Regions from separate parts of the Methylobacterium sp. SD274 genome, predicted to be linked through region 2. Evidence: predicted binding sites of a transcription regulator. Region 2 holds the regulator's gene; each other region holds the start of a gene.
What was found. Region 2 encodes LexA, which represses DNA repair genes until DNA is damaged. Its sites were predicted from a motif close to TGTTCNNNNTGTGTTCNG; they were not measured.
Positions count from the first base shown of each region.

Region 1: the regulator LexA is predicted to act here: its motif matches at 2,285-2,302, upstream of IPV08_RS20590 (putative DNA modification/repair radical SAM protein).
Region 3: the regulator LexA is predicted to act here: its motif matches at 1,791-1,808, upstream of IPV08_RS00505 (UvrD-helicase domain-containing protein).

Region 1 is NZ_JADIJP010000031.1:4,610-8,779, forward strand. Features, by position in the region: gene IPV08_RS20580 (TAXI family TRAP transporter solute-binding subunit) at 1-1,230, opposite strand, end outside; gene IPV08_RS20585 (RecX family transcriptional regulator) at 1,320-1,964, shown strand; gene IPV08_RS20590 (putative DNA modification/repair radical SAM protein) at 2,320-3,534, shown strand; gene IPV08_RS20595 (UdgX family uracil-DNA binding protein) at 3,760-4,170, shown strand, end outside.
Region 2 is NZ_JADIJP010000021.1:81,879-86,048, reverse strand. Features, by position in the region: gene IPV08_RS17570 (GntR family transcriptional regulator) at 256-948, shown strand; gene lexA (transcriptional repressor LexA) at 1,315-2,052, shown strand; gene IPV08_RS17560 (ComEC/Rec2 family competence protein) at 2,046-4,170, opposite strand, start outside.
Region 3 is NZ_JADIJP010000001.1:105,916-110,085, forward strand. Features, by position in the region: gene IPV08_RS25005 (AsmA family protein) at 1-1,239, opposite strand, end outside; gene IPV08_RS00500 (hypothetical protein) at 1,427-1,648, opposite strand; gene IPV08_RS00505 (UvrD-helicase domain-containing protein) at 1,819-4,170, shown strand, end outside.

The sequences.
Region 1 (4,170 bases), on a different contig from region 2:
GAGATCGTCGGTCTCGCGAACGAGGCCGTCCAGCTGCTCCCTCGTGGTGGCCGAACGGATGTCCCTGAGAATGTCGAGCAGCCGGTCGAGGACCACGTCCACCCGCTCGCGGCGCTGGCGGGCGAGGCGCTGGCCGAGCCAGGCGATGCCGGAGCCGATCGTGCCGCCGAAGAAGGCAAGGAGGTAGACGTAATCCTCGTAGCGTTCGAACAGGGTCTGCTGCTCACGCTCGAAATAATCGACCGCCCCCGGATGGTTGGGCAGGCGGGCGCTGGTGGCGGCCACCGACGTCTCGAAATCCGGAGCCTTCATCAGGTTGGCGATGGGGGCGTTGGGCGCGAGTTTCGAGCGCCATTCGAACAGGTGCTGGGTCACGGACGCCACCGAGTAGCGGCTCACCGCGCCCCGCGCCATCAGCCGGTAGGAGGCGCCCACCGTCTTCACGTCCTCATCCGGGCGCTTGGGCCGGCCGCCGAACGTACCCGCTGGGATCGTCGCCGATTGCAGTTCCGGCATCCGCTGCACGATCGCGTCGCCATCGGGGACGGAGACGATGGTGATCTTCTTCTCGTGGGAGGCCATCTCCACCGCCCGCACCGTGGAAATCGCGGCCTTCGAGGTCGGGGCCGCGATGACGGCGACGGCGTCCACGGTGCCGGCCTGCAGGGCGGCCGTGACCTCGCCGGGCTTGAGCGGCACGAGGGCGATATGGCTGGCGGCGAGCGTCTGGCCGGGTTCGGGCGCCGGAACGGCCGTGAAATCGTAGAAGGCGAGGAGATTGGTGACGAAGGGCCGGTCGGCGGCGTGGCGCTCGACGATGCCGAGGCGCTTCTTCGCAAGGTCGGGGAAGCTCTCGATCTCGCTCGCTTCCGGCGTGGCGATGAGCAGCGTCTCCTCGTGCAGGAGGGCCAAGGTCAGGCCGTTATCGGGGAGGAACACGTCGGGCCGGACCACGGCGAGGTCGGCGCGACCCGCCTGGAGCGCCGCGGCGCTGTCTCGCACGTCGTCATAGGCCCGCACATTCAGGCGCACGTCCTCCCGTGCCCGGCTCAAGGCCTGGGCGTAGGTTTCGAGCAATTGCGCCTCGGCCCCGTCGCGAGGACCGACCGCCACCGTGAGAACGGTCGGGCGCGACAGGTAGACCACGGCGGCCGCCAGGACGGCGAAGCCGAGGCCGAGCGCGACCAGGAGCCACTCGCGCTTCAGGAGGAATGCCGGCATGACATGCATGCGTCCTCTCGGGGTAAGACAGGAAACCGGTTCACGGTCGAGACGATGCGCGACATGATCCTGAAACCTGTCCGAAGCGTGATGAACCGATGAACGCTCGAAACGTTGCAGCGGGTCGGCCTGGGGCCTCTCGCGAGGCAAAACCCACGCCCCGCGAGGCGAAACCTAATACCCGCGAGGCAAGGCCCACGCCGCCGGTCACGGCGGCGTATCTGGAGCGCGTCGCCCTGCACTATCTGGAGCGCTACAGCGCCTCCGTGGCGATGCTGCGCCAGACCTTGGAGCGCCGGGTCGCCAAGAGGTGCCGGCTCCGGGACGAAGACCCGGCCGCCTTCGCCGAAACCATTGCCGCCATCGTGGAGCGCGCCCGTTCCTCCGGCCTCGTGGACGATGCCCGGTTCACCGCCGCGCGGGCCGCGACCCTGCGCCGGCGCGGGACCTCCGCCCGCGGCCTCGCGGCCAAGCTCGCCGCCAAGGGGGTCGACCGGACGCTGATCGCCGAAACCCTGGAGACCGAGCGCGACCGGGGCGAGGAGGAAGGCACCAATGCCGAGGAGGTGGCGGCCCGCGCCTATGCCAAGCGCCGCCGCCTCGGCCCGTTCCGCCGCCCCGACCTCCGTGCCGCCCACCGCGACAAGGATCTCGCCTCGATGGCGCGGGCCGGATTCTCGTACGGATTGGCGAAGGCGATCGTCGACGAGGAGGTGAATGCGGAGGACGGGTTCGGCCGGTGATGGAGGTATCTCCGTGAGCCGAGCGGTGCTTCCGCCTCTCCCCGCACGCCTAGGGCATTCACACCTCTCGCGCGCTACGCGGCCCTCCTCCCCAGCGGATCTCGGGCCTGCCCGAGATCCGTCGAGCTTGTGGGGAGGAGTTGGAGGTGGGGGTGGTTGGGCGACCCTCACGCTGCGGAGGCTGGCGGAGCCACCCCCACTCCTAACCTCTCCCCACAAGGGGGAGAGGGACGCGCGATGCCTGCTGAACGCGGCGGCTCCACGCGCGGGGAAAGGGGCCTGCGCACCCTGCGGCATTTCCGACCCGGCCCGACAAAAACTTGAACGAAACACGAACGACGCGCATGTCCCTGTCATGGACGAGACCCTCGCCAAGAAGCTGCGCATCCTGGCCGATGCGGCGAAATACGATGCGTCCTGCTCCTCGTCGGGGGCACCCAAACGGGTGGCGGGCAAGGGCGAACTCGGCTCGACCACGGGCGCCGGCATCTGCCACGCCTACACGCCGGACGGGCGCTGCATCTCGCTCCTGAAGATCCTGCTGACCAATTACTGTCTTTTCGATTGCGCCTATTGCGTAAACCGGCGCTCCTCCAACGTCGCTCGCGCCAAGTTCACCGTCGAGGAGGTCGTGACTCTCACGGTGGAGTTCTACAAGCGCAACTACATCGAAGGGTTGTTCCTCTCCTCGGGTATCATCAAGTCGCCCGACCATACGATGGAATTGCTGACGCGAGTGGCCAAGAGCCTGCGGCGCGACCACGGATTTCGCGGTTACATCCACCTCAAGTCGATCCCGGAGGCGAGCCCCTGGCTGGTGGAGGAGGCGGGGCTCTATGCCGACCGGCTCTCGATCAACCTCGAACTCCCCACCGATGCCAGCCTGCACCGGCTGGCGCCGGAGAAGAACGGCCCGGTCATCCAGAACGCGATGAAGCAGATCGGCGCGCGGATCACCGAGGCGAAGGCCGAGAAGCGCCGGTTCTCGCCCGCCGGCCAGTCGACGCAGGTCATCGTCGGCGCGGACACCACCACCGACGAGGCGCTGATCCGCAAGAGCGCCCTCCTGTACGGTTCGTTCAACCTGAAGCGGGTCTATTACTCGGCCTTCAGCCCGATCCCCGACGGCTCCGCCATCCTGCCGCTGAAATCCCCGCCGCTCCAGCGCGAGCACCGGCTTTACCAGGCCGATTGGCTGATCCGGTATTACGATTTCTCCGCAGACGACGTGGCGGATGCCGCCGAGGACGGCATGTTCTCCCTCGACATCGATCCGAAACTGGCCTGGGCGCTGAAGCATCGGGGGCGTTTCCCCGTGGACGTGAACGTCGCCGACCGCGAGATGCTGCTGCGGGTGCCGGGCCTCGGTGCGCGTGCCGTCGACAAGATCGTGAAGGCGCGCCGTCACACACGGCTGCGCCTGGACGACGTCGCCCGTCTCACCTCCGGCCTCAAGCGCGCCCGCCCGTTCCTGATCGCCGCCGATTATCACCCGGGCCCCGGCGGTACCGACCGGCTGGACCTGCGCGCCAAGCTCGTCGAGCCGGCGCGGCAGCTGAGCCTGTTCTGACGGGGTCGGATGACACGCCGCTCTTCTCTCCCCCCTCTGCCCTCCGATATCCGCACCTCTCGCTGGCACCGCGGGTCCCCTCTCCTGGAAGGAGAGGGACAGGGTGAGGTGCGTGACCTCTTCGGAGCTGGACCACACCTCACCCCAACCCTCTCCTTCCAGGAGAGGGAGCCCGTCGCGCCTGATGTCGAACACTCTCTGGCAAAGGGAACAGCCGTCGAACAGATGGATCAATCCAGGAGTTCCGCAGAGGGGGGAGGGTCGGGTGGATCACTCCAAACGGTCATCCTCCACGAGGGTGCCGATCTCGACGGGTTCCGCGCCGCAGCGCGCCGGCTCGCCGCCGCATCGGTCCCGCCCGATAGAGTAGTCTGGTCCATCGGGCAGGCCCCCGGCCTGTTCGGACAGGTCTCCCAGCCAGAATCCGGCTCCGATGCGCCACTAAGCCTGCCGCGCGCGGTGGCCGACCTGATCCGCATGGTCGTCCCGCACCGCGACCCCGAGCGCTACGCCCTGCTCTACACCCTGATCTGGCGCATCACGCACGGCGAACGCGGCCTGCTGGAGGTGGGAAGCGATCCGCTGGTCCATCGGCTCGACCGGATGCGCAAGGCCATCGCCCGCGACCTGCACAAG
Region 2 (4,170 bases):
GTGCCGATCAGCATCGGATCGCCCGAACGCGAGGCGTCGCATGGCCGGTCGACACGGGAAGAATACAACTCCTTCCTTCATGGTAATCGGAAGTCTGCTCTTCGAACCGTAGCGAGGAAAGCGCCACTCAGCTTATGTTAAGAGCTTTGAGCGGGCCGAGGCATTCCTTGTATTTCAAACGCGAGTTTGGCATGCTTCACACCAAGTGTGCTCGCCCGCGTGTGCGAGTTTAAATTATTCTAGGTGGCATGAAAAATGGTTAAAACCGACACATTTCAAGTAAAGCCTATCGTTGCGACTTCAAGCTTGCGTGCATTGGCTTATGACGCGCTCAAAGAAGCAATCACGAACATGAACATTTATAATCAGCGTGAAGAGGTTCGCCTGGATGAGCGAAAGCTGTCCTTGAACCTTGGCGTGAGCCGCACCCCTGTGCGCGAAGCGCTGACGGTATTGGAGCAGGAAGGCTTCGTGCGGTTCGAGGCCCGTCGTGGTGTCTTCGTCATCAAGAAGTCGAAGAAAGAAATTGTCAGCATGATCCAGGCTTGGTCTGCCTTGGAGAGCATGGCTGCGCGCCTCGCCTGCGAGCGGGCCACCGACGAACAACTTCACTGCCTGCGTGAGCACTTTCCAGAATTCTATGAAGGGCGCCCGTCGGATCATCTCGACGAGTATTCGGAAGCCAACATTCGCTTCCACCAGAAGATCATTTCGCTCGGCCAGTGCGACGTGATCAAAGACATCACCAGCAACCTGCTGATGCATGTCCGCGGTATTCGCAACACCGCGCTGCGTCAGGGGGAACGCGCGGCCAATTCGATCAAGGAACACGTGGCGATCATCAAGGCATTGGAAGCGCGGGATGCAGATCTGGCGGAACGCCTCGTGCGCGAGCACGGCCTCGGCCTCGCCAGCCATGTCGAGAAATATGGTGACTATCTCGACTGATCGACGCTGCCGCCAGAGTACCCGCCACATCGCATGGCTCCCCGGCCGTCGGTGACCGACTAAGTCATCGGCGGGGACCGGGCGCGCGGTTCCGCCGGACACCGTGAAGGCCCACCTTACAGGGGCAGGATAAGCCTCCACGGCACGAAGCCCCTTCGGATGATTGAAGGGCCCGGCGGGTGATACCGGCGGACGCCAAGCCGGCCCGCGGTAAGGCGCCTTGAGCGGAACATTGCGCCTCAGGAACAAACTCTACCACCGGGTTAACGGAACCCTTGCAGAACACTTGCGGAACGTCTACCGTGTTCGTGTTTTGTTTCAGCGGCGTTAGTCGCGGCCATTGGCTTCAGTGGAAGAGTGATCTGTATGTTGACGCGTAAGCAGCTGGATCTTCTCCAATTCATCCAACAACGGATGCAGGAGAGTGGCGTCCCGCCCTCCTTCGACGAGATGAAGGACGCCCTCGATCTCAAATCGAAGTCGGGGATCCACCGGTTGATCACGGCCCTCGAAGAGCGCGGATTTCTGCGTCGTTTGCCGAATCGCGCCAGGGCGATCGAAGTGATCCGGATGCCTGAGAGCCTGACCGGTGCACTGGCGCCGAAGCCCGCTCCCGCCGGTGAAGTTCGCCGCTTCACGCCGAGCGTAGTCGAAGGCGGTCGGTCCAAGGCGATGCCGTCCCTGCGCCAGCCAACGACCCAGGCCCAGGACGAGAGCGGAAGGTCGATCACGATCCCGGTCATGGGACGGATCGCGGCGGGCACGCCGATCTCCGCCATACAGAACCAGAGCCATTCCGTGACGCTATCACCGGACTTCCTGGCCGGCGGCGAACATTACGCGCTGGAGGTCCGTGGCGATTCGATGATCGAAGCGGGTATCCTCGACGGTGATCTTGTCGTGATCAAGAAGCAGGACACTGCGAATACGGGCGACATCATCGTTGCCCTCATCGACGATGAAGAGGCCACATTGAAGCGCCTGCGTCGCCGCGGTTCCTCCATCGCTCTGGAAGCGGCAAACCCAGCCTACGAGACGAGGGTTCTGGGTCCGGATCGTGTTCAGATCCAGGGGCGGCTCGTCAGCCTGGTCCGTCGTTACTGAAGCCCGTCCGACTGCGTTTCGGATGACGGATCGCCGTCGTCGCCCTCGGGTTTTATGGGTTTCGGACTTGGTCCCGATTCCTTCGGAGGCGAAGGGGACGGCGTGACGACGGCGACCGCCCGCCGCCATGGCGGACGAGAATGAGGTTGGTGGGCGGACGTGACCTGCGGTCCTTCGGGGCCGAAACGGATGGTGGTGGCGCCGCGTAGAGCCAGGTATGCGCGATCGATGACGAAGCCGGCCCGGCAGTCTTTGGGTGCGTCACGGCGGGCGATGATCACACTCGCCCGTTCGCAATCCTCCGCGAAGGCCCGCTTGTCCTTGACGAGGGCGACGATCCGACCCGGCCCTAACTCGACGACGCATCCGCCGGTATCGCATCGGCTTCTCGGCGAGGCTGCGACGGCGGCGACCTTCCGCGAATCGCCATCCGCCTTGAGCCATTGTTCGAGGACGAAGGCCGGCGGGCTGCCGAGAATGCTCAATCGGCCGTCCCCGTCGCGGAAGGCTGCACCGCCACCCTCACGGTCGATGTAGACGTCGTAACGCGGCGGCATGGTAGCGAGCACGACACCGAGAGCGGCCGGAGCAAGGCCGATCCAGCGTAAGCTCGAGACGGGAAGTGTCAGCAGGAGCAGGGCGAGAGCAAGCAGGCAGAGTGCCGTGCTGCCATAGGCCGGGACGACGAGGGTGGCGTGTCCGAACCCGCTGATCCAGCCGGAGATCGTGAGCATCCCGCGTACGGCGAGCCCCATCGCCCACCAGACCGGCTGGTCCAGTGCGAAGGGATAGGCGAGGATCCCAAGAACCGCCGCCGGCATCACCGCCAGGGAGACGAGGGGCAAGGTCAGGGCATTGCCGACGATGCCGAAGGGCTGGACGGTCTGGAAATGATAGGTCGCGAAGGGCGCCGTGGCGATCTGGGCGATCAAGGTCGTCGCCAGTGTGCCAAGGACCGCGACAGCCAGAAACCGCCAGGTTCGGGCCAAGAGGCCCGCACCTTCGCGTGGCGGCATCCAGCGATTGAGCGCGCCGGCGCAAGCGATGAGGCCGGCAACCGCGCCGAAGGACATCTGAAAGCTCGGTTCGAGAATCCCGTCCGGCTCTCGCGCGAGGGCGATGAGGGCAGCGAGCGCGAGGTTCCGCATGCTCAAAGCCGGGCGATCCACCAGGATCGCGCCGAGCATCACCAACGTCATGATGAGCGAGCGTTCGGCAGCGATATCCCAGCCCGAGAAGACGCAATAGGCCGTGACACCCACCATGGCGAAACCGGCGGCGATCTTCTTGATCGGCCAAACCAGGGCGAGCCCCGGAACGAGGGCGAGCAGCGCGCGGACGAGCCAGAACACGACGCCGGCTGCGAGCACCATGTGGAGGCCGGAAATCGAGACGACGTGGTAGATTCCCGCCGCACGCAGAACCTCGTTGGTCTCGGCATTAATGAGGCCGCGCTTTCCCGTTACCAGGGCGGCGGCCACCGCGCCGGCCTGCCCGCCATTGGCGTCGGTGATGCGCCGGGTCAGCGCGTTGCGGGCGTCGTCTACGGCGGCTGCCAGCGCTACCGAGCGGGGCAAAGGCCTGGGCGGAGGCTTGACGTCGATCTTGCCTATCAGGGAACCGACGGCACCGATCCCGCGAAAATAGGCATCCCGGGCGAAATCATATCCGCCGGGGCGGGCCGCGTCGGGCGGCGGCAGGAGCCGTGCCGTCGCCGAAATGAAATCGCCCGGCTTCAGCGCGAGGGCCTTCTTGTAGGAAACGCGGACCCGCGTGGGCCGGCGGTCCGGCGGGAGGTTGCCGAAACTTTCCACGAGAACGATCAGGCGGGCGCCGACTTCCCGTTCGTCGAGGGCTTCCACCAATCCGGTGAGCGGGGCAATCGTCGTCCGGGCCAGGACGGGTGCCGCTACGACCTGCATCCTCAGAGTGGCGGCCGCGAAGCCCAGGAAGGCTGCGGCAAGTCCGAGAACCAATGCCAAGGCCACGGGCCTCGAACCGAGGCGAAGTGCGAGGGCAGAGAGTGCGGACGCGACGAGGAGGGGTGCTGCCAGCGCCGGCTGACCATCCGTGGCGGTGAAACAGACGAGGATGCCAAAACCGAACGTGACGGCAAGC
Region 3 (4,170 bases), on a different contig from region 2:
CAGGGAGACGTTGCCCGTGAAGCGCAGGGCCGGTTGCGTATCGACCTCTCCGGACGCGGTGAGGGCGGTGTTGCCCGGCGCCGTCACCGAGAAGCGCCGAAGCGCGAGGCCTCCCGTCCGGTCGAACGTGCCGGACAGCTGGAGATTCGTCCATTCGTCGAGGCCGAGTCCGATGCTTTCGAGGGCGAGGTCCAGATCGACCATCATCGGAAGTTCGGATCCGGCGCGGGGCATCCCGCGCGCCAGCATGGCCTGACCGGCCGTTGAAATCAGGAAGGCATCGAGGTCGAGGCGGCGCGCCTCCAGGGTCAGTGCTGCCCGCCAGGAGCGCAGATCGATTCGTCCGGTTCCGGCCAGTCGCATGGCCTGACCGCCAGGATCGATTTCGGCCTTCACGTCGGAGAACCGCACCACCGGTCCCCGCGCCTTGAACGTGCCGCCCAGGGAGAACGGCAGGTAGGCGCCCGCCACCTGAACCGGCGGCCCGACCACGACCCGCGCCGATCCTTCGGCCTTCGGAATCATCGCACGCAGCTGGCTACCCTGTGCGGGAGCCTCGCCGGGCACAGGTTCCAGTCGGATACGAGTGTCGGCCTCGAAGCGCGGACGGGTATCGCCGCCGCCGGAGAACTTCACGGCGACGCTGCCGTCCTCGGCGGGTTCGCCGGTGGCGATCCGGAAGGCGACCGCGCCGCTCGTCCCCTCGATCCGCCAGGGGCCTAGGAGCCGGGGCGCCGAGAGATGCACGGTCTCGGCCCGCACCTGATCGGTGCGGCCGCTCTGCGGCACGAAGGTCGTGAGGATGACCTGTCCGATGGACAGGTCCTCGATGGCGAGATCCTGGTCGGCGAGCGTCTGATAGAGATCGGCGGGAAGGCGGACCGCATCGTCGTCGCTGATCGGGAGCTTGATTTCCGCTCGCCCGATCCGCGTCTCGGTGAAGCGGACCTCACCCGTCAGCAGCGGCGTGAGACCGATTTCGGCCTTGACGAGCGAAAGATCCAATGCCGGCTTGTCGGCCTGTCCGCCGATGCGCAGCCGATCGATGCTCAGTTGCGGCGAGGGGAGGAGCCTGACGGCGATCCGTCCTTCGGTCCGCGCGTCGAGACCGAGCGACCTGCCGATCGTCCGGTCCACCAATGTGCGGTAGCTCTCCCAAGCCACGAAGGGCGGGACCGCCAGGGCCGCGACGAGGATCAGGATGACGGCGCCCGCCAGCGCGGTCAGGATGTCTCGCACCGTCTTGGTTTCCGCCTCGCTCCGGCCCGGTCTCCGGGACTGCCATGGGGCGGGCACGTCGTCTCACCGGACGTCATGCCCGGTCGTGCCCCCACCCTGTGCGGCATAGCACAAGGTGACCGGTTCCGCGCCAGAGGCGTTTCTCGCAGTCAACAGCTGCCGGGCATGCCTTCCGGAGCGGATCCGGTCAGCGACGTGGCGTCAGTCCCGAGCCGATCGGGGCCGGACGGGTGACTTCGTTGCGCTGCATCTGCATGCGGATCTGATTGTTCTCGAATTGCTGCTGATGCCGGACGCCGCGAATCTCGCTTTGGGTCGCAAGGCGGTCGTTGGTTTCGTTCAGCGATCGCGTGCCGGGTGACTGAGCCAGGGCGGGGGATAGACTAAGGCCGGCGACAACGGTCAGCATCGAGATGGCGTATAGGGCGGTACGCATGGAACGTCCTCTGGTGATGATGTTCACGGTATGGTGAGACGACGCCCGACAGGAAACCGTGGTTCCCCTCCCGGCCACCCATCTGGGGCCGACCTTTTGTCCCAACCCTCGACGTCGTTCGCGTTTTGGTCCAGGGAAGCAACATGAAACAGCATCCCGACGCGACGACGGCCCCTGTGCCGGCGCCGGCCTCCGGCGTAGCGGCCGAGGCCGCGCAGACCTCTATCGCCGCGCGCGCCATGGCCTCCCTCAGGCCACAGGGTTCGCCTTATCTCGAAGGGCTGAATCCCGAGCAGCGCCGCGCAGTCGAGACGACGGAAGGGCCGGTCCTCGTCCTCGCTGGTGCAGGCACCGGCAAGACGCGGGTGCTCACCACGCGAATCGCCCATCTGGTCTCGACCGGCAAGGCCCGGCCTTACGACATCCTGTCGGTGACCTTCACCAACAAGGCCGCCCGCGAGATGAAGCACCGGATCGGTGCCCTCATCGGCCCGGCCGGCGAGGGGATGCCCTGGCTCGGCACCTTCCATTCCATCGGCACCAAGATCCTGCGCCGGCACGCCGAGATGGTGGGGCTGAAATCGGATTTCACCATCCTGGGGATGGACGACCAGCTGCGCCTGATGAAGCAGGTCATCGTCGACCAGAACATCGACGAGAAGCGCTGGCCCGCCCGCGCCCTGTCCTCGGCCATCGACGGGTGGAAGAACCGCGGCCTCCTGCCGGAGCAGGTCCCCCCCGGCGAGGCGGGGGCCTTCGCCTTCGGCAAGGGCGGCGCGCTCTACACCGCCTATCAGGCCCGGCTCCTGACGTTGAACGCCGCCGATTTCGGCGACTTGCTGCTGCTCTGCCTCAAGCTGTGGCGCGAGAACCCGGACGTGCTGGCGAATTACCAGCAGCGCTTCCGCTACATCCTGGTCGACGAGTACCAGGACACCAACGTCGCCCAGTATCTCTGGCTGCGCCTGCTGGCGCAGGGGCACCGCAACGTCGCCTGTGTGGGCGACGACGACCAGTCGATCTATGGCTGGCGCGGGGCGGAGGTCGACAACATCCTGCGCTTCGAACACGATTTCCCCGGTGCGGCCGTGGTGCGGCTCGAGCGCAACTACCGCTCCACCGGTCATATTCTCTCCGCCGCATCCGGGCTCATCGCCAAGAACGAAGGCCGCCTCGGCAAGACCCTGCGCACCGAAGACGTGGCCGGCGAGAAGGTGACGGTGTCGGGCGCCTGGGATTCGGAGGAAGAGGCGCGCCAACTCGGCGAATCGATCGAGAGCCTGCAGGCCAAGCAGCATCCGCTTTCGGAGATCGCCGTGCTCGTGCGCATCTCGGCCCAGATGCGCGAGATCGAGGACCGCTTCGTCCAGCTCGGTCTGCCCTACCGCGTCATCGGTGGACCACGATTCTACGAACGTGCCGAAATTCGCGATGCGCTGGCCTATCTGCGCGTCACCATGAACCCGGCCGACGACCTCGCTTTCGAGCGCATCTTCAACACCCCGAAGAGGGGCCTGGGCGACGCCACCCTGCAGATCCTCCACGGCTATTCGCGTTCGCAGCGCGTGCCGCTGCTCCAGGCCGCCCGCAGCCTGATCGAGACCGACGAGTTGAAGCCGCGCGCCCGCTCGGGCGTCCGCGCTTTGGTCGAGAGCTTTTCGCGATGGGCGCGGATGGTCGGTACCCAGCCGCATTCGGAGGTGGCCCAGACCATTCTGGAGGAATCCGGCTACACCGAGATGTGGCAGAAGGATAAGTCCGCGGATGCCGCCGGGCGCCTGGAGAACCTCAAGGAGTTCGTGCGCTCCATGGAGGAATTCCCCGACATGGCTGCCTTCCTCGAACATGTCTCCCTCGTGATGGAGGCGAGCGAGCAGGAAGGGGCGGACCGGGTCTCCCTGATGACCCTGCATGCGGCCAAGGGGCTCGAATTCGACACCGTGTTCCTGCCCGGCTGGGAGGACGGATTGTTCCCGAACCAGCGGGCGCTCGACGAGAGCGGCCGCGCCGGGCTGGAGGAGGAGCGCCGTCTCGCCCATGTGGGCCTGACCCGTGCCCGAAAACGCGCCAAGCTGTCCTTTGCGGTGAACCGGCGCATCCATGGGCTGTGGTCCTCGACGGTGCCGAGCCGGTTCATCGACGAGTTGCCCGCAGACGCCGTCGACGTGATCGACGCCCCTGCGCATTTCTCCGCCGGCGCCTCGCGCTTCGACCGCAACCCGGCGCCGTTCGGTTCCTCCTACGCGACGCCGGGCTGGCAGCGGGCGCAAGCCAACACTGCCGGCAACCAGGAGTTCGGAGGCGGGAATCGGCAAGCTTTCGGACGGTCCTCGCCGCCCGGACGAGGCAATGGTGGCCCTCGCCAGATCGAAGGCGAGCTCGTCGCGAAGTCGACGGGTGCGCCGTCTGCGTTTTCGGATGGTATGCGAGTCTTCCACACCAAGTTCGGCCCCGGCAACGTGGCAGCCGTCGACGGTAACAAGCTGACCGTTGAC